DNA from 3 places in the Pseudoalteromonas piratica genome. Region 2 is predicted to be linked to each of the others. Evidence: predicted binding sites of a transcription regulator. Region 2 holds the regulator's gene; each other region holds the start of a gene.
What was found. The regulator FNR, encoded in region 2, switches genes on or off when oxygen is low (the NO sensors DNR and NnrR bind a similar motif). The targets are predictions, from matches to a motif close to TTGATCTAGATCAA.
Positions count from the first base shown of each region.

Region 1: a site for FNR is predicted at 1,887-1,900, ahead of OM33_RS18030 (GbsR/MarR family transcriptional regulator). Genes of this name have one in related genera too.
Region 3: a site for FNR is predicted at 1,396-1,409, ahead of OM33_RS09575 (TraR/DksA family transcriptional regulator). Genes of this name have one in related genera too.

Region 1 is NZ_CP009889.1:740,876-744,160, reverse strand. Features, by position in the region: gene OM33_RS18040 (LysE family translocator) at 1-491, shown strand, start outside; gene OM33_RS18035 (substrate-binding domain-containing protein) at 509-1,513, opposite strand; gene OM33_RS18030 (GbsR/MarR family transcriptional regulator) at 1,950-2,504, shown strand; gene OM33_RS18025 (cytochrome ubiquinol oxidase subunit I) at 2,606-3,285, shown strand, end outside.
Region 2 is NZ_CP009888.1:2,184,626-2,187,910, forward strand. Features, by position in the region: gene ttcA (tRNA 2-thiocytidine(32) synthetase TtcA) at 1-193, opposite strand, end outside; gene uspE (universal stress protein UspE) at 252-1,181, opposite strand; gene fnr (fumarate/nitrate reduction transcriptional regulator Fnr) at 1,263-1,994, opposite strand; gene OM33_RS10195 (sulfite exporter TauE/SafE family protein) at 2,042-2,704, opposite strand; gene ccoS (cbb3-type cytochrome oxidase assembly protein CcoS) at 2,694-2,864, opposite strand; gene OM33_RS10205 (heavy metal translocating P-type ATPase) at 2,877-3,285, opposite strand, start outside.
Region 3 is NZ_CP009888.1:2,050,285-2,053,569, forward strand. Features, by position in the region: gene OM33_RS09565 (SapC family protein) at 1-707, shown strand, start outside; gene OM33_RS09570 (YdcH family protein) at 769-1,017, opposite strand; gene OM33_RS09575 (TraR/DksA family transcriptional regulator) at 1,030-1,344, opposite strand; gene OM33_RS09580 (isoaspartyl peptidase/L-asparaginase family protein) at 1,498-2,514, shown strand; gene hrpA (ATP-dependent RNA helicase HrpA) at 2,620-3,285, shown strand, end outside.

The DNA.
Region 1 (3,285 bases), on a different replicon from region 2:
ATTTTGGATTAAGGCGCTCGCTCAATCATTTATTTGGAGTCACATTTGGCTTTGGTATTATGGTTTTGCTTGTGGGTATAGGGGTTGGCAAGCTATTTGTATTGCTGCCAATGAGTTATGAAATTTTAAAATGGTTAAGTGTTATCTACCTGACTTACCTAGCATACAAAATCGCAAATAATCATATTAGTGACCAAGGCTCGTGCTCCGCCCAACCGTTTACTTTTAAACAAGCTTGTTTGTTTCAATGGGTCAATCCTAAAGCATGGACAATGGCAATAAGTGTTAACGCTATTTATGCTAGCGATCAAACATTAAGCGCCGTGCTCACTGTTACTGCAATTTTTATACTCGTCAATTTTCCATCCATCTGCTGTTGGTTAGTAATGGGAAAACAAATGAAACGGTTTATTGAATCACCAATAAAAGTAAAGCTGTTTAACTGGCTGATGGCCGGATTATTAATCTGTTCTATCATTCCTATGCTTTAGAAAATAAAGACGTGATATCAATAATTAACAGTACAGCTTTCTGCGTTCTCTTTATTGCAATAGTGAAAACCTAAATAAGTAAACTCTTGTTTAGGTTTCTCTTTATTTTGCAAATATTGGTAAAGGTACTGTGCCCCCTTTTGGCCCATTTCAAAAGGCTTTTGACCGATATTAACGGTTGAAAGGCCTTTTTTGAGTGCTTTTAACTGCAAGGATTCAGTATCAGCAGAAACAATCACCGCTTTATCACTCTTTATTTTATTTTTGAACAATGCCATTTGGTCAATATAACGCGGATTAAACTGGGCAAATCCAGCAACCGCAACAAAGATGGGAGACGGCTGCATTTTAATCTTGCCAATCATTTGACTTAAAGCAAGGCCGCGCTTTCCTAGACTGTATAACGGACACAACTCATGTTCATACCACCCTTGTTGCCCCTTTAATCGGTGCAGGCTTTGACCACTCAGTGCAAATCGCACCCCCTTTATTCGCTCGTTCAAATTAGGTGTTGAAGGGTGACCAGACTGCATACAAATTGTATTTTTATGCGTAATATTATTTTTAACATAATTACCAAGCGCTACGCCAAAATCAAAATTATTGGTGCCAACATATGCTAGGCGATAATCATGGTGTTGTGGTAATAAATCTGAATCAAAGGTGACAACCGGAATATTCTTCTCATACGCTCTTTTTAACGCACTATTTGTCAAAAATTCCGAGTCTGTAATTGAAATTAATAATGCACTTACTCCCTCATCTATTAACCGATTAACTTTTAACGACTGCCCTCGAATATCTTGAAAATCCTCAGCACCATCATAAATACACGTTAAATCAGGTGTTGTTTCGGCTAGTTTTTGACACCCTTTAAATGACTGGATGTAAAAGCTGTCATTTTTGGTTTTGCCAATCACACCAATTGTGTAGTTGGCATAAACGGTGAAGCTAGCGAAAAAAAACGATAGTTTAATTCCATAACAGACAGCGACAATGAGAGAGTTAAATTTATTAAGCATTTGTTTTTTTGTACATTTATTATCAATAACAGTATAGAAGCATTAAGAGAAATAATTAAACTCTATTTTACGATTTTTTAACTTACTGTTAAGACTGTTGGCCGCTGAGGTTAATCATTTTTATAAATGAAGTAACAGGGTAAGGCGTTATTTATTTGGCTGCTAGCGTATAAAAATCATTGTTCTAAGTATTTTATGAAGCATGACAATTTAATCACTGAAATAAACTACCACACTGATATGCCACTTTTCTTATTTACATACAAAACAGTGACTCTCGATTAACTCGCTGGCTAAAACGTTATTGTAATCACAGTTTTTTATTCTTTTATTGATCTCACGAATATTTATAAGTTTTAAGCAAAAGAAAAGATTGATCTATATCAAGCATAGGTTTACTATTATTTAAAGTTTCAGAAATTATTGAAAGTTTAGAATGTTGCTAACACCAAAAATCGAAAGTTTTGTCATGCACTGCGGCGAAATGGGCAGTCGTTGGGGATTTAATCGTACTATCGGTCAGATCATGGGCCTACTCTTGATGAGTGAACAACCATTGAGTGCTGTTGATCTCTCCGAAACACTTAATATCTCTCGTGGTAATGTCAGTATGGCGATTAAAGAATTGCAATCCTGGCGCTTAGTGTCTGTTATTCATAAACCTGGTGACAGAAAAGACTACTATGCGCCTGCAGGCGATATTTGGCAGTTAGCCAACCGAGTTTTCGAAGAGCGCAGAAAAAGAGAGATGGACCCAACCCTGTCTCTCTTGCGCGCTTCTATTATTGATGAACCTGCCAATGCGGAAGAAGCCTATGCGCAAGATAAAATGGCAGAGATCCATGACCTACTCGAAACAATTACAGTGTGGGCAAGTGAGTTACAGAGTATGAGTCCAGAGAAGTTAACGACTTTAATGAAGCTCGGCTCCGGAGTCGTTAAAGTACTGGATTTTAAAGATAAAGTTTTAAAAAGCGGTAATGGTAATTAACCATACCGCTTTTTTTATACCGTAAATCTACGTTTTTTGATGTCGTGCTATTTAATGCTTCTTTTTAAACAGCATGTATAGCCTTATATTTGGGGGTTTTTATGTTGGATACATTAATGCTTTCACGCATACAGTTTGCTGCCAACATTAGTTTTCATATTTTATTTCCTACCATTACAATCGCCTTGTGTTGGTTTTTAGTGTTCTTTAAAGTCCGATTTGATATGACGGGTAACCCCGTCTGGATGCGTGCTTATCGTTTTTGGGTAAAAATTTTTGCGCTTTCTTTTGCATTAGGTGTCGTAAGTGGCATTACCATGTCATTTCAATTTGGTACGAATTGGCCTGGCTTTATGGAAAAAGTCGGTAATATAGCAGGTCCCTTACTCGGCTATGAAGTTCTCACTGCGTTTTTCTTAGAAGCGACTTTTCTCGGGATTATGTTATTTGGTATTAAACGTGTTCCACCTAAAGTGCATACACTTGCCTGTTTAATCGTCGCACTCGGCACCACGCTTTCTGCATTTTGGATTTTAAGTCTTAATTCGTGGTTGCAAACACCCACTGGGTTTGAAATGCGTGATGGTGTTGCTTTCCCGACAGATTGGTTTGCCATTATCTTTAATCCAAGTTTTCCATACCGTTTAGCCCATATGCTGCTTGCATCGGGTCTAACAGCAAGCTTTCTAATTATTGGTATCAGTTGTTATCGTTTACTTAAAGGTGATGACAAACAAGCACCAAAGCTCACGCTAAAAGTTGCACTGATCGTTGCCGCTGT
Region 2 (3,285 bases):
GTGCTGAACGCTGCAAGTTCTGCAAAATATCAAGCAGCGTATAGCTGTCTTTACCGCCTGATAAGCACACCATAATACGGTCGCCTTCTTCAATCATATTGAAGTCTGCAATTGCTTGACCAGTAAAACGACGAAGTCGTTTCTGTAACTTATTAAGGTTATATTTCGCTTTAGCTTCTGCTGAATGCGACATACAAATACGCCCCTAGAACAAATAAAGGGGCGTATTATAGGTGAAAATTTTATTGAGGTTAAGACTTATCTAACGGGCTTTTATAACCTTCTGGTTTAAGTGCTAATACATCGCAGTTAAGACTATCAATCACATGCTCTGCTGTATTACCAATTAATGCTGCACTAATACCGGTACGTCCCACTGTGCCCATCACAACGAGCTCGGCATCAATTTTGTTTGCGACTTGGGGTAACACATCCTCAGGGAGTCCTTCATTGACAAAGCAATGATCTGACTCAATGTCATATTGTTCTGCTAATTTCTGAGTTGCAGCAATGTGATGCGCCTTAACTGATTCGCTGTATTGGCCCGCGTCAAACTCTGGTATCTCAATAGCAATATTAACTGGTGTGCCTGGGTATGCATTCACAACATTTAAATTTCCATCAATTAAATCAGCGAGGTACTTAGCTTCTTGTAAAATTGTATGATTTAGTGCTTGATGAGTTTCTTCTTCACTTGACGCATTCACAGCTGCCAAAATTTGCCCGCCAGCTGGCCAATCGTGTTCTTTTACTAACAATAACGACACAGGGCATTTACGAATAAGGTGCCAATCTGTTGGTGTAAAAATTACAGATTTTAAGGTATCGTGTTGGTGTGTGCCTTTTACGACGATGTCATATTGTTGTTCTAATACCGTTTCAACAATCGATTCGAAAGGGCGGTTATGCCAAACTACTTGGCAGTCGACATGAATATCACTCGCTTGTTCTGCAATAAGAGAATTAATCCACTCTTTTCGATCGTTAATCACTGCATCACGCATTGCATCACGCTCTTCACGACTTAACATGGTCGTCATTTCATAGGAAAAATCGTAGATAGATAAAAAAGCAGTAATTTGTGCGCCGGACTTTTTAGCCAACTCAAATGACCGATTTAATGCAATTTGTTTTTCTTTACTTGGGTCGATAACCGCAAGAATTTTTTTGATGGTATTCATAAAAAACCTCCCAAACTATAAATCCAGTGTAATGGATTTAAACTAATTTGAAAGGTTTCTAATAGAATATTTTGTTTTAGATCAAGACTTAATAGAAGCGACTTTGAATAATTCGTCAGTATTTAGAATTGTAATGAACTTGCCTTCTACTTTAATGATTTCCGCTTTTTGGAAACGGCTAAGCAGGCGACTGATGGTTTCAACCGTTAAACCTAAGTAGTTACCTATCTCACCACGGGTCATTGTTAAACGGAATTCTTTTTTACTAAATCCGCGTTCACCAAAGCGTGTTGAAAGGTTCGCTAAAAAAGCGGCCAGGCGTTCTTCTGCTGTTTTTTTGTTAAGCATTAACAGCATCTCTTGGTCGTAATTGATTTCATTACTCATCATTCGCATAACTTGATGGCGTAATTTCGGTAATTTGCCTGACAAGTCATCCAGGGTTGTAAATGGAATTTCGCATACCATGGCCGTTTCCATTGCTTGCGCGTAACTGCGATGGCTCATGGTACTAATACCGTCAAAGCCGACAATATCGCCAGCGAGATGGAATCCAGTTATTTGTTCTTCACCGCTTTCAGTGAGTGTGTATGATTTAAATGAACCTGAGCGAACAGCGTAAATAGAACGAAGAGGTTGGCCAGCTTCAAAAAGGTAATCCCCTTTATGAAGTGGTTTTTTACGCTCGATAATATCGTCTAATTTACCCATTTCTTCGCTGTTAAGCGAAACAGGAATACACAGTTGACTAATACTGCAATCCTGACACTTGATAGCGCAGTTTTTTGACACTGATTTTTTGCTCAATTCCATGACACACCTAGAGAAAACGTAAAACGAGAATAATGTATACTAAAACCTTATAATAACGCAATTATCAAAAGGTATAAACCGTAGAAAATGAAGATGTTACCAAACACCATTCGCACTGCATTATGGTTAAGTATCTGTTTGAATTTATCTGCAGCAAAAGCAAGTCCAACCATGGCCGGTAAAGTCCCTATAGCAAACAACAACATAAAGCTTGCACCATATACAGCTGACTGCATCGAAATAGAAAAAAGCAAGGCAGAATAGACTAAGCCACAGGGCAACCAACCCCACAACATACCGTAAGCTAACGCTTTTGCGTTACTATTGACAGGCAATAATCGTTTATTCAATTTGACTAAATGCTGCCAAATTGCAAATTTACCGACTTTTTCAATCCAGTTAAGTGAGAATGTTAGTCGCATAATGTATAGGCCAACTAAAATCATAAACACGCCACTTAATACTGATAGGACAAATGAAAAAGAGGTAGAACGAGATGCAAATTGCTGGCTTATCCCGGCTGCAAGTGCACCAGCAATGCAATAACTTAAGGTGCGGCCAAGATTATAGAGTAGGGTATAGCGCTTTACTTGCGATTTATCTTTTACCGCTAAGGTTAACGATGAGGCCACACCGCCGCACATTGCTAAGCAGTGTCCACTGCCTAGTAAGCCCATTATCAACGCAGATATTAACTGACTAGTTGTCATTACTTTTGTTGTGCTGCTCTTTGTCGTCTTCAAATAAAATACTGTGAGCTTGCTTGTCTAAATTATTAAATTGGTCGCTACGTACCGCCCAAAAAAAGATGCCAATTGCAACGATGACGAGTAATATCGCAATTGGAATTAATACATAAATGATGCTCACAACTCGTGCCCCTTACTTAAGTAGTCGTAATGAATTGCCAATTACGATAAGTGAACTTGCTGACATACCGATAACCGCGACCCATGGTGGCACTAGCCCCATTGCAGCTAATGGTAGAATTGAGCCATTATAGCATAGTGATATGGCTAAATTTTGTTTAATAACACGACGTGTTAGTTTGGCAGTATCAAATAAACCGCTAATGGCGTTTAATTCACTGTTTAATAACACCACATCGGCTGTATTTTTTGAGATATCAGCGCCAGATGCCATGGCAATAGACAAATGCGCGCTATTAAATACTGGACTGTCGTTTACACCGTCGCCCACCATTGCAACAATTTTGCCTTTAGCTGCGAGTTTTTCTACTACATTTTGTTTATCAGCAGGGCTACAGCCTGTTTCTATATTGCTAATACCT
Region 3 (3,285 bases), 130 kb from region 2:
CGGACGTAGTAAAGCCTCTTCATAATGTTGAACACAAAGATGTTAAAATTAAAAACGGTTTCAACACAGACCTAGTTAAAGATCAACATTTAGTACCAGTTGTTGCACACGAATTTGCACGTGTAGCTAACGAATACCCAATCGTATTTGTAAAAAATAACGAAACAGGTGAATTCCAGCCAGTTGCAATGCTTGGTTTAGAGCCAAATGAAAACCTGTTTGTGAAAGACGGCAAATGGCAAGGTGCTTACCTTCCTCACGCACTAACGCGTTACCCGTTAGTACTTAGCAAAAACCCAGAGAATGAAGACCAGTTATTCGTTGGTATTAACGAATCAAGCGATCTTGTAAATAAAGAAGAAGGTAATGCACTTTTCGATGAGAAAGGTGAAGAGACAGATTACCTTAAGCGTCGTAAAGAAGGTTTAATTGCATTTGTTGAATTCTCGCAAGTAACTGCGGCATTCACAAAATTCTTAGCAGATAAAGAACTACTTATCGCACAAACTCTAACGCTTGAAATCAAAGGCGAGAAGCGCGATATCAACGGTATCTACCTAATCGACGAGAAGAAGCTAAATGAAATGGCTGACGAAGAGTTTCTAGAACTTCGTAAGCGTGGCTACTTACCACCAATCTACTCATTCTTAACGTCAATGCCTCAAGTTAACCGTCTTGCACGTCTTAAAGCAGAGCAAGAAGCTTAATTGAGCTTATAAAACGTTAATAAAAAAGCGCCAATCGGCGCTTTTTTTTATGCATGTGTATTTAGTTTTCTTTATGCGCTTTAAGCATTGAATAAAGCTCATCTTTTAAGTGTAAACGACGTAGTTTCTGCTTTTCTAAGTACGCATCCGTGGTATTTTCAACCCCTTCTTCGATGCGGATCACTTCATGATCCAGCTCATGATACTCTTTGAATAGTTTAGAAAAGTGCGCATTTGTCATTTTTAATTCGCGAATTTCTTCATTAAATTCAGGGAATTCATGATGCATGTCGTGTTTTTCGATAAACATGGTTGTTAATCCTTATTGGGCACAGTTAATACAAGTTTGTACATAGGGTAATGCGTTTAAACGCTCGCTTGATATTGGATTATCGCAACGGCTACAGATGCCATAATTATCATTTTCTAAGCGAGTGATGGCAGCATTGACCTGTTGAAGTTCTAAATTTGCTTCGTGACGAATACCATCGAGCACTTGGTCGTTTTCACTTTCAGTGGCTTGTTCAGCAAAATCTTGCGAACGACCTTTTTTAAAGTCTGAACCAATAGCATTAATGCGTTTACTTAGTTCGATTTGCTTTTCTTTAAGCTCAATTAAAATCGCGTTTTTGTTCATAATGCCTCCTATTCTTTACTTATTAATCTACGCCGCTGTGAAGCAATTGCGTTGATCTAGAACAAAAAAGACTGTCTTTATGTGGTTCATCGAAAATGCTTGAAATAAAGCCAATTGCCTTGCAAATTAGACAGTAACAAAAGGAAAATACTAATGAATAAATCACTCGCAACGGCGCTCTTTACAGCGCTTTTATCTACCAGTGCGTTTGCTGCAAACGAGCAGCCATTTTCTATCGCTATTCATGGCGGTGCTGGCACCATAGATAAAAGTAAATTTACACCTGAAAAAGAAGCGGCTTATCGCGCTAAACTGCAAGAAGCGGTAGAGGCAGGTTATAAAGTGCTTGAAAACGGTGGTGAGAGTTTAACAGCAGTGACCACTGCAATTAATATTTTAGAAAACTCGCCATTTTTTAATGCAGGTATCGGTGCTGTCTATACTTATGATAGCCACCATGAGCTTGACGCCTCAATTATGGATGGGCGTGACCGTCAAGCAGGTGCAGTTGCGGGTGTAAAACATATTAAAAACCCTATCGATTTAGCGCGTTTGGTGATGGAAGAGTCAGTGCATGTGATGCTAAGCGGTGAAGGCGCAGAGCAGTTTGCTAAGAAAAATGGCATGAGTCTGGTTGAGAATACCATTTTCGATACCGAACATCGTTTTGAAGCATTACAACGAGCCAAAAAGAAACTTAATAAAACTGAAAATTATCAAGCCAATCATCGCGAACTGCCTGAACAATATAAAATGGGCACAGTAGGCGCTGTTGCTTTAGATAAACACGGAAACCTTGCCGCAGGTACCTCTACAGGTGGCATGACTGCTAAACGCTTTGGTCGTATTGGTGATTCACCGGTAATTGGCGCAGGCACATTTGCCGACAATCGCTCTTGTGCTGTGTCTGCAACCGGCCATGGCGAATATTTTATTCGCTACAGTGTGGCGTCAGATATTTGTGCACGTGTGCAATATCAAAACAAAACCATTAAACAAGCAGGCGATGAGGTTATTCATGAGGTGCTAAAGCCAATTGGGGGCACTGGGGGCGTAATTATTGTTGATAATAAAGGTAATATCAGTTTGCCATTTAACACCAAAGGCATGTATCGCGCATCTAAAATGGCGAATCAGCCAACCTATGTGGCAATTTTTAAAGACGAATAAATACTTATTTGGTAAAAATTTAAATTAGGGAAGCGCAATGCTTCCCTTATTTTATGGTTATCATTTTGGTATTATTAGGCTTTTGAATTTCCGCTTTATTTATCTATGGCTAATCCACAACAGCAACTGTATTCACTTCTCAAAAATTGCCTTAAAAAAGATCAGTTTCTCTTTAAGCGCCGACTCGATGGTGTGAAAAAAATTAGCGATGAAGCAAAACAACTTAAAGTACTTTCAAGTATCACCTCAGATATTGAGAAAAGCATTGCAGCGCGTGAATTACGTTTAAAAAACCTGCCGAAAGTAAGTTACCCAGAAAACTTACCGGTTAGTCAGAAAAAAGACGACATCAAAAAAGCCATTAGTGAGAACCAAGTGGTGATTGTGGCAGGTGAAACCGGTTCAGGTAAAACTACGCAGTTGCCCAAAATTTGTATGGAATTAGGCCGCGGCGTTGCCGGGCTAATTGGCCATACCCAGCCGCGCCGATTGGCGGCGCGCAGCGTAGCTGCCCGTGTTGCTGAAGAAATTGGCACTACTATTGGTGAGAAAGTCGGTTTTAAAATTCGTTTTAGCGACCAAGTATCAAACTCAAGCTATTTAAAACTAATGACTGACGGTGTGCTTCTTGCAGAAATTCAACAAGATAGATTTTTAAATCAATACGACACCATTATCATCGATGAAGCGCACGAACGCAGTTTAAATATCGACTTTATTTTAGGTTATTTGAAAAACCTGTTACCGAAACGCCCCGATTTAAAACTGATT